3 regions of the Nocardia sp. NPDC127526 genome follow, and region 3 is predicted to be linked to each of the others. Evidence: riboswitches for the same ligand, from Rfam matches in the RefSeq annotation. Region 3 holds a riboswitch; each other region holds the start of a gene.
What was found. A riboswitch is a leader RNA that binds a small molecule or an ion and turns the genes downstream of it on or off. The one in region 3 is predicted to bind S-adenosylmethionine.

Region 1 (6,143 bases), on a different contig from region 3:
GCGCAGCAATATCGGGCCGCCATGCGGCACTATCCGGCCGGCGTCACCATCGTCACGCTGAACTCCGCGGACGGGCCGATCGGCTTCACCGCCACCTCGTTCGCCTCGCTCTCGGCGGAACCGCCGTTCATCTCGTTCAATATCGCCGAGACCTCGTCGAGCATCGCCGCCATGCTGCGGGCCGAATCGCTGGTCGTGCACTTCCTGGGCGAGCATCAGAAGCATCTGGCTCAGCGGTTCAGCAAGGCCGCGGAGGAGCGGTTCAGCGATCGATCGCTGTGGACCACCTTGGACACCGGGGAACCGGTCCTGCACGGCACCCCGATCTGGGTGCGCGCCACGGTCCATCAGCTCATCCCCATCGGCGACCACACCCTGGTGGTCGGCCTGGTCACCCGGGTGCACGACAACACCGAGGACGCGCCGTCGGCCGGACCGCTGGTCTACTACAACGGCGCCTACCACCGCGCCGAGATCTCCGACTGAATCCCCTCCGGATCAGGCCGCGGAGGACACGGTCCCGATACCCAGCGCCGCCAGGATTCCGGCGCTGAGCTGTTCCAGCCGATCCCGCACCCGCGGGCTGCGCAGCAGCGTCACCGCCCGCGAGGCCGCCACCGCCAGCAGCACCATTTCGACCGCGGCGATCGCGGCTTCGATGGCGCCCAGCGCGAGGGTGTTCGCGAAGGTCACCTCGGTCAGGAACTGCGGCAGCACCGCGAGGTAGAACAACCCCACCTTCGGATTGAAAATGCACGACAGCAATCCCGCAGCGAATGCCGAGCGAACGGTGACGCCGGCCCGCGGCGCATCGACGGCGAGCTCCGCCGCCCGGGCGCCCCGATTGCGGCGATACTCCAGAAACGCGCGAATCCCCAAGTACACCAGGTAGATTCCACCGACCACCTTCAAGGCCCGATAGGCCGTGGCCGACTGCTCCAGCAGCGCCGCCACCCCGGCGGCCACCACCACCGCCCAGACGATCCCGCCCAGCGCCGACCCGATCGCCGCGGCCACCGCCGGTCGTCGCCCGATAATCGAAAACCGCAGCACCAGAAAAGAATCCGGCCCGGGCGTCAGCGACAGCACCAGGCACAGCCCGATAAAGCTCAGCAGCAGCGGAAGGCTCACCCCTCCATGGCAGCGCACCGCCGCCGCCGGGGCAAGGGAATTAGGCGGCGAACTCCGCGCCCAGCTCGCGGAACACCTCGGTGTTCAGCGTGAACGCCAGCCGCGCCTCATCGAGCACCTGCTCGACCTCGGGACCGCCGACCGGCAGCTGATCGAGCTGCTCGCGGTATTCGCGTTTGAACGCAGCGGGATTCGAGATGCCGTCGAAGACGTAGAACCGCACGCCGTCGCCCTTCTTGGGCAGGTCCCACAGCTTCTCGGCGGTCCCGCGAATGACCTGGCCGCCGGAAAGATCGCCCAGGTAGCGGGTGTAGTGGTGGGCCACGTATCCGGCCGGGAAGCTGCGCGCGCACTCCTCGATGCGGGCGGCGTAGGCGGCGGTGGACGGCAGCGCGGTCAGCTCATCGCGCCAGTTCGCCCCGCCCAGGTGGGCCAGATCGGCTTCCAGGGACTGCAGGCGGGCCAGTTCCGGCCGGATGAACGGCCCCGCGACCGGATTCCCGGCGAGCTCGGCGGAATGCTTCTCCAGGGCGGCGTAGACGAACCACAGCTGCGCGGTGTAGCGGTAGAAGGCCTCGACTCCGAGTGCGCCGCCGAGCATGTCGCGCATGAAGGTGGAGTGTTCGGCCTCTTCGTGCTGCCGCTCGGTCGCGGTGCGGATGAGGGTCGAGAACGGCGTGCCGGTGTCGGTGGTGTTGGCCTGCGCAGACATGGTCTAACAACCTCTCGTGATCAACTCCGGAACCGCCGAAGTATGGCTACCCTAACTTCCCCATCGACTGTACGCGTCAGCAACGATCTCGCGATTCGAACTTTGCGGTCCCGGCGATCCAACTTTCGGATGATTTTCCGGACGGGGTTGACAAGGCTCCCGGCCGTCTGCCAACCTCTCAAACCAGGTCATGAGTACCAGCGCAAAGCCCCGGCTAGCTGGTCGGCAACCCTCCTCCGCGGTGGGGTGCTCCGGGTGACGACCAGGCCGCAGCCCAAAACCGGGCGCGGCAAGCGCGGACTCTCGATCATTCGATCGCGTGTCCCTGGCCCGATGGGATTTCGTGATGACTGCTTTCGCCGACCAGACCTGTGCCGCTCTCGCCACCGTCTCCGGCTGTGACCTCCAGGTGCCCCTCGTGCAGGGCGGGACCATTCGCTACGCCAACTTCGACTACGCCGCCAGCGCACCCGCCCTGCAGCAGGTCACCGACCGGATCGCCGAACTGCTGCCGACCTACGCCAGCGTGCACCGCGGCGCCGGCTACGCCTCGCGCATCTCAACCGACTGCTACGAATCCGCCCGCGGTTCGGTCGCCCGCTTCCTCAATGCCGCCGACGATCAGGTCGTGGTCTTCACCCGCAACACCACCGATTCGCTGAACCTGCTCGCCTCCTGCGTGCCCGGCGACACCGTGGTCCTGGACGTGGAACACCACGCCAACTTCCTGCCGTGGACCCGCCACGGCCGCCGCGTGGTGCCCATTGCCGACACCATCGAGGAGACCATCCAGCGCATCGTGGCCGAACTGTGCAGCAAACCCGCTGCGCTGCTGGCCATTACGGGCGCCTCGAATGTGACCGGTGAACTGCTCCCGCTGGAGCGCCTGGCCTGGATCGCGCACCAGTGCGGCACCCGCATCCTGGTCGACGCCGCCCAACTGGCCCCGCACCGCCGCATCGACCTGAAGACCACCGGCATCGACTACCTGGCCTTCTCCGGCCACAAGGCCTACGCCCCCTTCGGCGCGGGCGTGCTGGTCGGCCGCCGCGACTGGCTCGATGCCGCCGAGCCGTATCTGGCCGGCGGCGGCGCGGTGCGCTCGGTGACCGCCGACGGCGCCGACTGGGCGCCCGCCCCGCAGCGCCACGAGGCCGGCTCCCCCAATGTGCTCGGCGTGGCCGCCCTGGCCGCGGCCTGCGACACCCTCGCCGGACTGGACGAGGCCACCGTGCTCGAGCACGAGCAGTACCTCACCCATCGCCTGCGCTACGGTCTGAAAACCGTTCCGGGCGTGAAGTTCCTGCGCATCTTCCGGGACAGCACCGACGCCGTCGGCATTGTCGCCTTCACCATCGACGGCTTCGAGCCCGGGCAGGTCGCCGCCTACCTCTCGGCCGAGCACGGCATCGGCGTGCGCGACGGTCGCTTCTGCGCCCACCCGCTGCTGTCCCGCCTCGGCGTGGACGCCGCCCTGCGCGCCAGCATCGGCCTGGGCACCACCGCCGCCGACGTGGACCGGCTCATCGACGCCGTCGCCACCCTGGTGGAGAACGGCCCGGCCTGGAATTACGCCCGCACCGAGGGCCATTGGAACCCGGTCCCGGAAACCCGCCCTTTCGCGAATACCGATGCGGGAGCTGCGCCCTGCGGCTTTTGAGGGTTCGGGGCGAAGCCCCTGAGAGTCCCGAGAGTTGGGTTATGGCACGAGATAGCGGGCGGCGAGCTCCTCGACGAAGGGATCGTCGTCCGCTACCGCATTCAGCAGGTCCAGGTCATCGCGCACCGAGATCTCACGCGGATCATCCAGTTCCGGATCGGCGGGACCGTCCTCTTCCAGCTGCCGGATCAATTTCGCGCGCACGCGCTCTTTCAACGTGTCAGCCATAACCCGAGCATGCCATCAAACAGGCGCGAGCCAGCTCCCCCACGGCGTATTCCGGACGACCGTATATATAAGGAGCAGAGCCAGCGTGATCCACAGGGCCTTCTTCGGCAGCACCTGAGGTAGTCGCGGAATCGTCTCCCCGCGCCACCCGCGCACCAGCCACGATCCCCACCACACGGCGAAGCCCAGCAGCAACGGCACGATCAGAATATTGCTGTGGACGGCATCGAGAATCCGCCCGTCGGTGAGATTGTGCAGTCCCCGCAATCCCCCGCACCCCGGGCACCACAGCCCGGTCAGCTCGTAGAACGGGCAGAACCCGTACGACCCTTCCGCGTGCGGATCCCGGAAATGCAGCAGGGCCAATCCGCCCGCCACCGCCGCGCCCGCGAGCAATGGCATGCCCACGCCGACCCAGCGGGGCCGGGCCGGATTTTCGTTCACGGGCGCTGACGTGGTGTCCACGAGCATCAACGGTAGCCGGGCCCGCGGCGCGCTGCCAGATCGCCGACGGGTGCGAGCAGCACGCCCGCGAGCATATCGATGATCTCCATGCGCGCTCGCATCTCCGCGGACTCCACCCGGCCCGCCTCGACGGCGCGTTCGTGATCGGCGAGCAGCGCGAAAAGCACTGTGGGCAGGGTGCGTAACCGCCGGATGCGCACACCCGGCGGCAATGCCGTCAGCTCGTCGCCGAGCCGCTGCATGATCACCCGGACCGAGGTGCGCGCCTCGCTGGCCAGGTTCGCGGCATCGGTCACCGCCGGGTGAGTATGGATCTGCTCCAGGAATCGCGCGTAGTGATTGATGCCGTACCGCTCGTTCAGCTCGAACATGGGCAGCACCAGGGCTTCCAGCAGCCCGTGCACCGAGGCCGCCGAACCCGTCTGTTCCGCAAGCAATTCCAGCCGCCGCACTTCGAGGGTGGCCAGCCGGTGCTCGACCACGGCTTCGATCAAGCCGTCGCGCGACCCGAAGTGGTATTGGATGGCCGAATTGTTCCGCTGTCCGGCGGCCGCCGCGATATCGCGCAGCGGTACGGCCTGCCCGCGTTCGGCGATCAGCCGCTCGGCGGCCTCGATGATCCGCTCTCGCGCTTCGGTGACTGCCATGCGTGCAGACTAGCCTGCCCAGCAGCGGTTAAAGAACTAGTCCTTGACAGTTAAGAATTAATTCTTAAAGCTACGTGTGACCGTCGCCATACCGGAAGGACCGCTCGATGATCCTGGACAAATTCCGCCTGGACGGCCGGGTAGCCGTCATTACCGGCGCGGGCCGCGGCATCGGTGCGGCCGCCGCCCTGGCCCTCGCCGAGGCGGGCGCGGATGTCGCCATCGCCGCGCGCACGGAGTCCCAGCTCGACGAGGTGGCGGGCAAGGTGCGCGCCCTCGGCCGTCGCGCCTTCGTCTTTCCCGGCGATCTCTCGCACACCGGAACGCTGAAGGACTTCGCGGAGGCCGCCGCCGGGAATCTCGGTCGTCTCGACATCGTCGTCAACAATGTGGGCGGCACCATGCCCAATACCTTCCTGACCACCAGCGCCGAATTCCTCGACCAGGCTTTTCATTTCAATGTCACGACCGCGCACGCGCTGACCAGGGCGGCCACCCCGCATCTGCTGGCCGCCGGCGGCGGCTCGGTCGTCAACATCACCTCGACCCTGGGCCGGGTGCCCGGTCGCGGCTACCTCGCCTACGGCACGGCCAAGGCCGCGCTGGCGCACTGGACCCGTCTCGCCGCCACCGACCTGTCCCCGCGCATCCGGGTCAATGCCATCGCGGTCGGCTCGACCCTCACTTCCGCCCTGGATGTCGTTGCGCAGCAACCGGAAATGAAGAAGCAGATGGAGGATGCCACCCCGCTGGGACGCCTCGGCGAACCGTGGGAGATCGCCGCCGCCATCGTCTACCTCTCCTCCCCCGCCGGCGGTTACCTCACCGGCAAGGTCCTCGAAGTGGACGGCGGACTCATCAGTCCCAACCTGGAACTCCCCATCCCCGATCTGTGATCGTCTGCCCGCCAGGAGTTCTGCCATGAAATACCGCGTAGTCCAGTGGAGCACCGGCAATGTCGGCCGCCGCACCCTGCGTTCCATCCTCGCCCGCCCCGAACTCGAGCTGGTCGGCGTCTGGGTCTCCAGTGCGGCCAAAGCCGGTAAGGACGCCGGTGAACTCGCCGGCCTCGACCGCGACACCGGCGTCCTGGCCACCACGGATGCCCAGGCGCTCATCGACCTGAAACCCGATTGCATCGTCCACACCGCCATGGCCGACGACCGCCTGCTGGAGGCGGTGGAGGATCTGAAATCCTTCCTGCGCGCCGGGATCAATGTGGTCTCCAGCAGTCCCGTCTTCCTGCAATTCCCCTACGGCACCCTGCCCGACGACGCCATCACCCCCATCGTCGACGCCG
Region 2 (6,143 bases), on a different contig from region 3:
AGTCCACCCGGTCACCGGTCCACAGCGCCCGCATGAGCTCCACCGACTCGCGCAGTCGCGCGAAACGCTCCTTGAATTCCGGCCATTCGCCCTGGAAGCCGGTGGCGATCTCGTTCAGCGCCTCACCGCTGCCCACACCCAGCATGATGCGATCCGGGTACAGGCAGCCCATGGTGGCGAAGGCCTGCGCGATGACCGCCGGGTTGTAGCGGAAGGTCGGCGTCAGCACCGAGGTGCCGAGCTGAATGCGCTCGGTGCGCTCGCCCACCGCCGCCATCCACGCCAGTGAGAAGGGCGCGTGCCCGCCATTGTGCCGCCAGGGCTGGAAGTGATCGCTCACGGTCGCGCTGTCCAGGCCGTGCTCCTCGGCCGCCACCGCGATCTCCACCAGTTCGCGGGGACCGAACTGTTCCGCCGACGCCTTGTATCCGAGCTTGAGGTTCTTCACCTGCGCCACTCCTGTCGCCTTGCTGCGCTAGTTGTGCGGGCTGATCTCCCGCTCGTCCTCGACGATAGTCAGCTCCGGGCGGGGGTGTGTCAGGGGTCGCACCGGCAGCTGGGCCATCCGAGCCCGGGCAAACCGGACGCTAATTAGACTCGGCGGTGTGACCTCCACCGATGAACCGATCCTCTCGTACCTGACCGACATGGACGGCGTCCTGGTGCACGAGAACCACATGATCCCGGGAGCCGATCAGTTCCTGGCCGAGCTCCGCGACAACGAGATTCCGTTCCTGGTGCTCACCAACAACTCGATCTACACCGCGCGCGATCTGCAGGCGCGGCTGCGGCACACCGGCCTCGACATCCCGGTCGAGTCCATCTGGACCTCCGCACTGGCCACCGCGACCTTCCTCAAGGAACAGCGGCCCAATGGAACCGCTTACGTGGTGGGCGAATCCGGCCTCACCACCGCCCTGCACGAGGTCGGCTACGTGCTCACCGACAGCGATCCGGAGTACGTGGTGCTGGGCGAGACCCGCACCTACTCCTTCGAGGCCATCACCACCGCCATCCGCCTGATCGCGGCGGGTGCGCGCTTCATCGCCACCAATCCCGACGTCACCGGGCCCTCCCGCGAGGGCATCCTGCCCGCCACGGGTTCGGTGGCCGCGCTCATCACCCGGGCCACCGGCAAGGAGCCGTACTACGTGGGCAAGCCGAATCCGCTCATGATGCGGTCGGCGCTGCGGCGCATCGGCGGGCACTCGCAGTCCAGCGTCATGATCGGCGATCGCATGGACACCGATGTGATCTCCGGCCTCGAAGCCGGAATGCGCACCATCCTGGTGACCACCGGCATCTCCACCCAGTCCACGGTCGAGCAGTACCCGTACCGCCCGACCAGCATCCTGAAGTCGGTCGCCGACCTGGTCGGCCACACCAAGGACCCGTTCGCGGCCTGAACACCCGTCATCGGCGACCAAGCGTGCGGACAGAAGTCCCACTCGTCATCCCGGCGGGTCCCACTCGTCATCCCGGCGTGCTTGTGGCCGGGATCCACCACGCGGGGGGAGAGAGATTCCGGCCAAAGCACGCCGGAATGACGGGGAGAGCTTTCGAGCAGGCGCTCAGGCGGACTGTTCGCCGAGTTCCGCCAAGGCGTCGAGTGCGGCGGACAGCTCGGTCAGACCGTCGACGATCTGCGCCAGCCGTTCCACGCCGAGTTCGGCCGTCAACCGGGCCGCCATCTTGGCGTGCTGCGGCTCGATCCGCCGCAGCGCCTCGTGACCGGCCTCGGTGATGGCCACGAGCTTGGCGCGCCGATGCGCCGGATTCGGCCGGTACTCGGCCAAACCCTTGTCCACCAGCAGATCCGCGATGCGCTGCACGCTCTGCCGGGTAATGCCCATCGCCCGCGCGACCCCGGCCACCGGCAGCGGCTCGTGCAGCACCGCACCGAGCACCTGCCACCAGGCCGCCGTAATGCCGGCCGGCTTGGCCAATTCCTCTGCGATGGCGAGGAATTGGCCATTGAGCCGGAACGACGTGATCGCCGCCGTGCTGAACAGCTCTTGGTCGGTGTTCACCGCGCCGCCTGCTCGGCCGCCCGCTTCTCCTCGTACTCGGCGAGGGCGAAGAATCCGGCCGGATCGCTGTCGGCGTAGAGCTTGGTCCACGCGTCGAGAATGTGCGGTTCGTAGACGCCGAGCCGCGCGAAAATGGCCCGCGCGAAATCAACCGGCTTGGTACCGCTGGCGGTGATCAGATCACCGTCGAGCACGGCGGGTTCGTACACGAAGTGGTCACCGCCCGAATATCCGCTGAACGCAAGGTATTCCGCCGCATTGCTGGTGTGCGGGCGACTATCGAGCAGGCCCGCCGCCGCGAGCCCGAAGGTCGACCCGCAGATGGCGGCCACCGGCACGCCCGCCGCGAGGAATTCACGCGCCTTCTCCGCGAACGGCGCGAGCTCACCGGCCTCCCAGGTATCAGCGCCGGGCAGGATCAGCATGGCGCTGTCCCCCGGCGCGAGATCGGCGAGCACGACGTCCGGCACGACCCGCATGCCACCGGCCGACACGACCGGCTCCGCAGTCGGCCCGACCGTCTTGACCTGCCAGGTCCCGGGTTCCCGCTGCCACATCGCGCGATTGATGTGCGCGGTGGCGTGGCCGGTCTCCCAGTCGGAGAAGGTGTCGTAGATGGCCAGGTGCACTGTCTTCATCGTCATGACAGTATCCTGTCATATTTGACAGCACGCTGTCAATGGACCGCGTCCCGGAAAACGACGAAGGCCGGAACCGTCGATAGACGGTTCCGGCCTCACGGCGAAACACTCAGCTCAGTGCGTGATCCAGATCGCCGAGCAGATCCTCGACATCCTCCAGGCCGATCGAGATGCGCACGACGCCATCCGAAAGGCCGATGCTGGCACGGCCTTCCGGCCCCATCGCGCGGTGCGTCGTGGTGGCCGGATGGGTGATCAGGGTCTTGGCATCACCGAGATTGTTGGAGATATCGATGATGCGCAGGCGGTTGAGCACCTCGAAGGCGCGCTTCTTGGCCTCGTCCGCGGGTGCTGCCAGTTCGAAAGTGACGACCGTGCCGCCGCCCGACATCTGGCTCTTGGCCAGCTCGTACTGCGGATGGGAGGGCAGGAAGGGGTATTTCACCCAGGAGACCGCCGGATGCTGCTCCAGGAATTCGGCAATGCGCAGGGCGGAGGCATTGGACTGCCGCACCCGCAGCGGCATGGTCTCCAGGCCCTTGAGCAGCGTCCAGGCATTGAACGGGCTCAGCGCCGGACCCGTGTGGCGCATGAGGTTTTTCACCGGGCCGTCGATGTAGTCGTGCGGGCCCAGAATGGCGCCGCCGAGCACCCGGCCCTGACCGTCGATGTGCTTGGTGCCCGAGTAGACGAGCACGTCCGCGCCGAGGTCGAAGCCGCGCTGCAGCAGCGGGGTGGCGAAGACATTGTCCAGCACCACCTTCGCGCCCGCGGCGTGCGCGAGCTCGGTGACGCGGCGGACATCCACCAGGGTCTGCATGGGGTTCGAGGGGGTCTCGAAGAACACGGCCTGGGTGGGCACCGACAGCGCCCGCTCCCACTGCTCCAGATCCTCGCCGTCGACGAAGACGGTCTCCACTCCCCAGCGCGGCAGAATCTCGTTGGCCACCACAAAACACGAGCCGAACAGGCTGCGCGCCGCGACCAGGCGGTCACCCGCGCCGAGCAGGGCGCCCAGGGCGGTGAACACGGCCGACATGCCCGACGCCGTGGCGAAGGCCGCCTCGGCGCCGTCGATGAGCCGCAGCCGCTCCTCGAACATGGCGACGGTGGGATTGCCGTAGCGGGAGTAGACGAAATGCTCGATATCGCCGGTGAAGGAGGCCTCCGCCGCCTCGGCGCTCTCATAGACGAAGCCCGAGTTCAGGAACAGCGCCTCGGACGTCTCGTCGTAGCCGGAGCGCCGGATGCCGCCGCGCACGCCCAGGGTGGCGGGGCCGACGCCCTCGGGCAGCGGCTTGTCGAACGAGCCACCGGTGATCATGACTGCCTCCACGGAAGTCCATCGGCCCGCCAGCCGGTCTGGCCGCGATGCCCGCGCGCGTCCAGCGCGCCTTCGAAACCCTCGACCACATTGAACGACGGCGCGAAGCCGACGGCGGTGGCGGCGGTGGCCGCGCCGATGGACCGCTGACCGGACCGGCAGATGAAGATGACCGGCGCGTCCGACTCGGCGGCACGATCCGCGAGGGCCTGCTTCAGCTGGTCCACGAAACGGGCATTCGGGGTGCCGCTGGTGTCCACCCACTCGATCAGCGCGGTCGGCCGGCCGATACCGCTGGTGTCGGGCACGCCGACGAATCGCCATTCGGCTTCGGTGCGCACGTCCACCAGCACCGCATCCGGATTGTCCCGCAACAGTTCCCACGCCTGTTTCGGCGTGATGTCACCCGCGTAGCTCACTTCGAACCTCCTGTGAATCCGCACTTGCCGCACCATTTTTCCGGTGCGCGGCCAGGTCGTCACCCGGAGCACCCCACCGCGGAGGAGGGTTGCCGACCAGCCAGCCGGGGCTTGGCGCTGGTACTCATGACCTGGGATGAGAGTGCCTGGGCCGGAGCCCGGCTGTCAAACGTTCAGTTGCAGACCAGCCAGCGGCTGCCGGATTTGGTGAAGGTCCAGGTCGCCGTCCGTTCGGCGCCGTCGGCCTTGTAGGTGACCTGCGCGGTGGCGCGATCACCGGTGATCACGGGGTCGGTGAGCCGCACGAATTCGAACTGGACGCCCTCGTCACGAGGGTTGCTCAGGGGTGAGCGGTTCTCGTCGAAGCCCTGGCACACCGTATTCGGATCCAGGACGTCGGTGCCGCTGCGGGATTGGGTGAAGGCGCTGGCGGCCACCGCGAGCCGGTCGGAGTCTGTGACATTCTTCTCAACCGGCGACACCAGGGCAGCGACCACGATGCCGATGATGACGACCAGGATTACGCCCGCAGCCAGCAGGAACGGCCACAGTGAACGAGTTTCGCTCTGGCTGATTTTAATTGGCTGATCGGATTGGCCGTCATCGCTCATGACTAGATCATGCCTGGTCGGAATGGGTGCGATGACCGCGACACCGGGTACTCGTGAGGATGAGGGGCCGCCGGGATCCAGCACACCGACGCGGGGGACAATCCAGACGCACGATTAGAATCGGCACAATTCCCGCAAAAATGCGGGAATTACCGAGAACCATGCAGCAACGCCGCAGCGTCGGGGGTTCCTATCCCGGCACCGCCCGCAGCCGGACCATCAACTTAGCCTAAGCTAAGAACGAAGGCCGCAGGCCGACGACACGTAGCTCCAACCAAAGGGTGCGCATAAGAATGACCGAACAGAGTGCAGCGACCCGCCCGCTCCGCATTGCGATCGTGGGCGCCGGCCCCGCGGGCATCTATGCCGCCGACGCGTTGATGAAATCCGACGCCGAGGTGAGCATCGACCTGTACGAGCGGATGCCCGCTCCGTTCGGTCTCATCCGCTACGGCGTCGCACCCGACCACCCGCGCATCAAGGGCATCATCACCGCCCTGCACAAGGTGCTCGACAAGCCGCAGGTCCGCCTGCTCGGCAATATCGACTACGGCGTCGACATCACCCTCGAGGACCTGCAGGGCTTCTACGACGCGGTCATCTTCTCCACCGGCGCCAATGCCGACCGCGCCCTGGAGATCCCGGGCATCGAGCTGGACGGCTCCTACGGCGCCGCCGACTTCGTGTCCTGGTACGACGGGCACCCGGACGTGCCGCGCACCTGGCCGCTGGACGCGGAGAAGGTCGCGGTCCTCGGCGTCGGCAATGTCGCCCTCGACGTGGCGCGCGTGCTCGCCAAGACCGGCGACGAACTGCTGCCGACCGAGATCCCGCCGAACGTCTACGAGGGTCTCAAGGCCAACAAGGCCCTGGAAGTGCACGTGTTCGGCCGCCGCGGTCCCGCGCAGGCCAAGTTCACCCCGCTCGAGCTGCGCGAGCTGGATCATTCGCCGACCATCGAGGTCATCGTCGATCCCGAGGACATCGACTACGACGAGGGCTCGGAAGCGGCCCGCCGCCATTCCAAGCAGGTCGACATGATCTGCAACACCTTGGAGCAGTGGGCCATTCGCGATGTCGGCGCCCGCCCGCACAAGCTGTTCCTGCACTTCTTCGAA
Region 3 (6,143 bases):
CGGACTGCACGTCGCCGTCGTAGTTCTTACAGGCCCAGACGTAGCCGCCCTCCCACTTGAGCGCGGAGGCGACCATATCGTCGATGAGGCGGTGCTCGTAGGTGAGACCGGCCGCGTCGAACTCGTCCTTGAACTCGGTCTCGTACACCTCCTGGAAGGTGTCCTTGAACATGCCGTCATAGGCCTTGAGGATGGTGTTCTTCGTCGACATGTACACCGGGTAGTTCTGCTGCAGGCCGTAGTTCAGCGAGGCCCGCGCGAAGTCCCGGATGGACTCCTGGAAGTTGTACATGCCCATCACCACGCCGCCGTCCTCCGGCATGCGCACCACCTCGTGCTGGATCGGCTCGGAGCCGTCCTCGGGGGTGAAGGTGAGGGTGACGGTGCCCGCCTGGTGCACCTTGAAATCGGTGGCGCGGTACTGGTCGCCGAAGGCGTGACGGCCGATGATGATCGGCTTGGTCCAGCCCGGCACCAGACGCGGGACATTGGAGATGATGATCGGCGCGCGGAAGATCGTGCCGCCGAGGATGTTGCGGATGGTGCCGTTGGGCGACCGCCACATCTTCTTGAGGCCGAACTCCTCGACGCGGGCCTCATCGGGAGTGATCGTCGCGCACTTGACGCCCACGCCGTGCTTCTTGATGGCGTTGGCCGCGTCGATCGTGACCTGATCGTCGGTCTTGTCGCGGGACTCGATGCCGAGGTCGTAGTACTCGAGGTTCACATCGAGATACGGATTGATCAGCTTGTCCTTGATGAACTGCCAGATAATCCGGGTCATCTCGTCGCCGTCGAGCTCGACGACGGTGCCTTCAACCTTGATCTTGGACATGGATCTTCGTGTCCTCCTAGGAAGGTGGTGCTCCCATTGCACGGCCGGTGAGCACCGCTTGTAGCGGACCCCAGCTGTTCAACAGACAACGTATACGCATGGCGCGCGGCACGGGGCCTGTGGTGCCAGGTCCACGTACGCTGTGGCGTCAAGCAAGACAAGCGTACTGCTGCTATGAACCTCACCGCGCGGGCAGCCCCCACTGTGCGGGAAGCCGCCCTCAGTTACTCACGAGTAAGGATCGCCCCTGCTCGAGAGTATGGAACGTCAGCCCATGTGTACGTGTCCGGCACCTTCCAGCAGATTCTCAGGCTTGTCCCGAATCATCAACCAGATGATCGGAATGGTGGCCACGAAGAAGCCCGCTCCGATCAGAAACGAGATGTCGTAGCTGTGGATGGCGGCCCGGGCGGCGAGATTGTCGACGGTCGGATTGTTCTCGGCGTACCGCTCGGCGACCTGCACCGCGATCGTGGTGAGCAGGGCCGTGCCGATCGCGCCGCCTACTTGCTGGGCGGCGTTCAGCAGGGCGCTGGCCACGCCCGAGTCGGCCTCGTCGACCTGATGCAGGGCCGTGGTCTGCATGGCCACGAAGATCGGGCCCATGCCGAGGGCGATGAGAATCATGGCGGGCAGGACGCTGGTGGCGTAGCCGTCGCCGTAGTCCAGCTGTGACAGGTACAGCAGGCCCAGGACGCCGAGCACCGCGCCGGCGATCAGCACCGGGCGCGGCCCGCGCCGCGGCAGGACGGCGCTGGTGAGGCCGGCGGCGATGACGATGCCGATCGGGAAGGGCAGGAAGGCCACTCCCGCCTTCAGCGCCGAGTAGCCCAGCGTGATCTGCAGGTAGAAGCTCAGGTTGAGGAACATGGCGAACATGGCGATGGGGACCAGCAAGGCCACCAGGAACGACCCGCCCCGGTTGATCTCACCCGGAATGCGCAGCGGCAGTAGCGGATTCGCGGAACGGCGCTCGATGGCCACGAAGGCGGCCAGCAGTGCGAGCCCGGCGCCGAGCAGGGCGAGGGTGGTGCCCGCCAGCCAGCCGTCGTCGGCCGCCCGGCTGAATCCGTAGACGATCGAGACCAATCCGAGCGTGACGGTGACTGCGCCGGGCAGGTCGTAACCGCCGGTGCGCGGTTCGGGCACGTCCTTGACCACGAAGGCCAGCCCGCCCAGCACCGCCAGCAGCGCGAAGGGCGTATTGATCAGCAGGGTCCAGCGCCAGTCCGCGTATTCGGTGAGCGCGCCGCCCACGATGAGCCCGATGGCCACCCCGCCCGCCGAGACCGCCGCGAAGACGCCGAAGGCGCGGGCGCGCTCCTTGGCCTCGGGGAAGGTCACCGACACCAGCGACAGCGCGGCCGGCGCCAGCAGCGCGGCGAACGCGCCCTGCAGACCGCGTCCGGCGAACAGCTGCCAGCCGGTTTGCGCGAGCCCGGCCAGCGCCGAGGCCGCGGCGAAGCCGATCAGGCCGATGAGCAGGATCCGGCGCCGGCCCAGATAGTCGGCCAGCCGCCCGCCGAGCAGCAGCAGGCCGCCGAAGATGAGCGTGTACGCCGTCATCACCCATTGCCGGTCGCCGTCGCTGATGTGCAGGTCCTGCTGTGCGAAGGGCAGCGCGATCGTGACGATGGTGACGTCCAGCACCACCATCAGCTGCGCCAGGGCGAGTACGCCCAGCGCCCACCAGCGGGTGGAAGTCGTTGTCTCGATTGGTTTCCGGTCGGCGTCCAGCGCCGCGATCCCGCCGGTCATGGTCATCTCCTCGGTTGCCGGGCAGTGCAGCCCATCGTGTCACCGGGCGACAAATGTCGTCAAGAGAAATCTGTCGCGTTGCGACAGTTGTCAGATGAAGTCACAATCGCGCGAGGTATCGCTAGACTGGACCGATGCTCGGTTTGTCGACGTCGACCACCCGGACCGGACTCCGGGAGCGCAAGAAGCAGCAAACGCGGTCTCGGATCATCGAGGTCGCCCTGCGGTTGTGCGACAAGCAGGGCTTCGACGCCACCACCGTCGAGCAGATCGCCGACGCGGCCGATGTCTCACCGCGCACCGTGAACCGGTACTTCGACTCGAAAGAGGCCATCGTGGTCGGCCTCATCGAGGACTTCGAGGGCGCGCAGGCCGAGGCGCTGGCCGCCCAGCCGCGCACCGGCAATGAACTCGAAGCGCTACGCGCCAGCTTCCTCGCGGTGATCGACCGCATCCTCACCGAGGGCGAACCGATCTCCTTCGAGCAGTTCAAGCAGATGCAGCGGCTGATCCTGGACAACCCCACCGTGCGGGCCCGCAGTTTCGAATCCGTCTCCTTCGAACAGGCCGCCCTCGCACAGGTGCTGGCGGAGCGGCTCGGCGCCGCGCCCGATGCGCTCTCGGTGCAGCTGCTGCTGTCGATCTGGCAGGTCATCTGCCATGCCGGCAAGGAGGACAGCCTGCGGCAACTGCTCGACGGGAATGATCTGGAAGCCATCGCCGCGCACTGCGTGAATCACGTGAACACCGCCTATGCGGAGTACATCCGGGTGTGCGCGGTTCCGAGTGTGTCCGGCCCCACTGCGGGAAGTTCCGAATCCGGCGGTTAGAATCTCGCTCAGGTCAAGAGCATCAGCGACAAGCCCCGGCTCGCTGATCGGCAACCCTCCAGCTGCGGTGGGGTGCTCCGGGTGAGGACCTGGCACTCGAGGGACGAGTGCAAGCGCAACGTAGGAGGCCACCCGAAATGTGTTGTTGTCGAAGCCTATTCGTTTCTCGATAACGTCAGACTTCCGCCTTTCGGCGACCTTTTTTCTTGGAGCAGGACATGAGTGACTCGACCGCGCCCATCGACCCGGCCGACTGGTCTTTCGACACCAAGCAGATCCATGCCGGGCAGGCGCCCGACGCCGCCACCGGGGCCCGCGCCCTGCCGATCTATCAGACGACGTCCTATGCCTTCCGCGATACCGATCACGCCGCCGCGCTGTTCGGGCTCGCCGAGCCGGGCAATATCTACACCCGCATCATGAATCCCACCCAGGACGTGGTGGAACAGCGCATCGCCGCGCTGGAGGGCGGTGTGGCGGCGCTGCTGCTGGCCTCCGGGCAGGCGGCGGAGACCTTCGCCATCCTGAATCTCGCGGCGGCGGGCGACCACATCGTGTCCAGCCCGCACCTGTACGGCGGGACCTACAACCTCTTTCACTACTCGCTGCCCAAGCTGGGCATCGAGGTCAGCTTCGTCGAGGATCCCGACGATCTGGAGCAGTGGCGGGCGGCCGTGCGGCCCAATACCAAGGCGTTCTACGGCGAGACCGTCGCGAACCCGAGCAGTTCGATCCTGGATATCCCGGGCGTTGCTCGAATCGCGCACGCGGCGGGCGTGCCGCTCATCGTGGACAACACGGTGGCCACGCCGTACCTGATCCAGCCGCTGAAGCACGGCGCGGACATCGTGGTGCATTCGGCCACCAAGTACCTGGGCGGGCACGGTTCGGCGGTGGCCGGTGTGATCGTGGACGGCGGCACCTTCGACTGGACCGTGCGCGATGCCGGCGGGCAGTCCCGGTTCCCGGGGTTCACCAGCCCCGATCCGTCCTACAACGGCGTGGTCTTCGCCGAGCTCGGCGCGCCGGCGTTCGCGCTCAAGGCGCGCGTGCAGTTGCTGCGCGATCTGGGCGCGGCCGTGTCGCCGTTCAACGCGTTCCTGATCAGCCAGGGCATCGAGACGCTGAGCCTGCGGGTGGAGCGGCACGTGGCCAATGCCCGGGCGGTCGCGGAGTTTCTGGCCGCCGCGCCGGGTGTGGAATCGGTGTCCTACGCGGGCCTGCCGAGCTCACCCTGGTATGAGCGTGGCAAACAACTGGCACCCAAGGGCGTCGGCGCCATCGTCTCCTTCGAGCTGGCCGGCGGCGTGGACGCGGGCAAGAAGTTCGTGGAGGCGCTGGTCCTGCACAGCCATGTCGCTAACATCGGGGATGTGCGCTCGCTCGTGATCCATCCGGCGTCGACGACCCATTCCCAGCTGACTCCCGAGGAGCAGCTCGCTTCGGGCGTCACGCCTGGTCTGGTGCGTCTGGCCGTGGGCATCGAGGGTATCGAGGACATCCTGGCGGATCTCCGGGCCGGACTGACGGCGGCGGCACGGTGATCGTGAACATCGAATCGAGCACGGCGCGGGAGACGGCGGAAGCACTGCTCCCGCCGTCCGACGGGACGCTCGGCAGCATTGCCATCGGCGCGGTGCGGCTGGAGAACGGGGCCGTCATTCCGGATGTGACGCTGGCCGTGCAACGGTGGGGCGAACTTTCCGCGAATGCCGACAACGTGATTCTGGTCGAGCATGCGCTGACCGGTGATTCGCACGTGGTCGGCCCGGCCGACGTGCATCACGCCCAGCCGGGCTGGTGGGACGGCATCGTGGGCCCGGGCGCGGCCATCGATACCGGCGAATGGTGTGTCATCGCCACCAATGTGCTCGGCGGCTGCAAGGGCAGCACCGGGCCGGGTTCCCTGGCCGCGGACGGAAAGCCCTGGGGCGCACGGTTTCCCGAGATCTCCATTCGCGATCAGGTGACCGCCGAGGTGGCGCTGTTCGATCTGCTCGGCATCGACCGGCTGGCGGCCGTCGTCGGCGGGTCCATGGGCGGCATGCGGGTGCTGGAGTGGATGGTCGGGCATCCGGAGCGGGTGGGTTCCGCGCTGGTGCTGGCCGTCGGCGCGCGCGCCACCGCCGATCAGATCGGCACGCAGACCACGCAGATCGCCGCCATCACCTCCGATCCGGACTGGCAGGGCGGCAACTATCACGGCAGCGGGCGCGCGCCCATGACCGGCATGGGGCTGGCGCGGCGCATCGCACACCTGACCTACCGCACCGAGTTCGAGCTCGACCATCGCTTCGAGAATCACGCCCAGGGCACCGAGAATCCCTGGGACGGTGGGCGATACGCGGTGCAGAGCTATCTGGAGTATCAGGCCGACAAGCTCATCGCGCGCTTCGATCCGGCCACCTACGTACTGCTGTCGGAGGCCATGAACCGGCACGACGTGGGCCGCGGGCGCGGCGGCGTCGAGGCCGCGCTGGCCGCCACCCCGGTGCCGTGCGTGGTCGGCGGTGTGGACTCCGATCGCCTCTACCCGCTGCGCACGCAGCAGGAGCTGGCCGATCTGCTGCCCGGCTGTCGCGGCCTGGAGATCGTGCGCTCGCGCGACGGGCACGACGGCTTCCTCACCGAGACCGAGGCGATCGGCAAGCTCATGGTGGAGACCATGGAGCTGGCACGCGCGGCTCGCGAGCGCTAATTCGAGTCGTGCCCGTTTCGCG

Region 1: it holds a riboswitch for S-adenosylmethionine, as region 3 does, so the genes downstream of both, ACFVIV_RS00070 (aminotransferase class V-fold PLP-dependent enzyme) here and ACFVIV_RS27845 (bifunctional o-acetylhomoserine/o-acetylserine sulfhydrylase) in region 3, are expected to answer to the same signal.
Region 2: it holds a riboswitch for S-adenosylmethionine, as region 3 does, so the genes downstream of both, ACFVIV_RS16605 (rhodanese-like domain-containing protein) here and ACFVIV_RS27845 (bifunctional o-acetylhomoserine/o-acetylserine sulfhydrylase) in region 3, are expected to answer to the same signal.

The regions. Positions count from the first base shown of each region.
Region 1 covers NZ_JBHXVO010000001.1:8,592-14,734, reverse strand. The annotation lists gene ACFVIV_RS00085 (flavin reductase family protein) at 22-486, shown strand; gene ACFVIV_RS00080 (LysE family translocator) at 499-1,131, opposite strand; gene ACFVIV_RS00075 (heme oxygenase (biliverdin-producing)) at 1,172-1,843, opposite strand; SAM riboswitch class IV at 2,030-2,145, shown strand; gene ACFVIV_RS00070 (aminotransferase class V-fold PLP-dependent enzyme) at 2,190-3,503, shown strand; gene ACFVIV_RS00065 (hypothetical protein) at 3,543-3,731, opposite strand; gene ACFVIV_RS00060 (DUF2752 domain-containing protein) at 3,747-4,202, opposite strand; gene ACFVIV_RS00055 (TetR family transcriptional regulator) at 4,202-4,843, opposite strand; gene ACFVIV_RS00050 (SDR family oxidoreductase) at 4,951-5,739, shown strand; gene ACFVIV_RS00045 (diacylglycerol kinase) at 5,765-6,143, shown strand, end outside.
Region 2 covers NZ_JBHXVO010000008.1:85,764-91,906, forward strand. The annotation lists gene fgd (glucose-6-phosphate dehydrogenase (coenzyme-F420)) at 1-448, opposite strand, end outside; gene ACFVIV_RS16585 (HAD-IIA family hydrolase) at 606-1,406, shown strand; gene ACFVIV_RS16590 (MarR family winged helix-turn-helix transcriptional regulator) at 1,572-2,030, opposite strand; gene ACFVIV_RS16595 (type 1 glutamine amidotransferase family protein) at 2,027-2,668, opposite strand; gene ACFVIV_RS16600 (O-succinylhomoserine sulfhydrylase) at 2,781-3,995, opposite strand; gene ACFVIV_RS16605 (rhodanese-like domain-containing protein) at 3,992-4,414, opposite strand; SAM riboswitch class IV at 4,430-4,546, opposite strand; gene ACFVIV_RS16610 (hypothetical protein) at 4,588-5,025, opposite strand; gene ACFVIV_RS16615 (FAD-dependent oxidoreductase) at 5,319-6,143, shown strand, end outside.
Region 3 covers NZ_JBHXVO010000021.1:102,782-108,924, reverse strand. The annotation lists gene ACFVIV_RS27860 (NADP-dependent isocitrate dehydrogenase) at 1-835, opposite strand, end outside; gene ACFVIV_RS27855 (MFS transporter) at 1,103-2,593, opposite strand; gene ACFVIV_RS27850 (TetR/AcrR family transcriptional regulator) at 2,728-3,423, shown strand; SAM riboswitch class IV at 3,435-3,545, shown strand; gene ACFVIV_RS27845 (bifunctional o-acetylhomoserine/o-acetylserine sulfhydrylase) at 3,642-4,967, shown strand; gene ACFVIV_RS27840 (homoserine O-acetyltransferase) at 5,012-6,121, shown strand.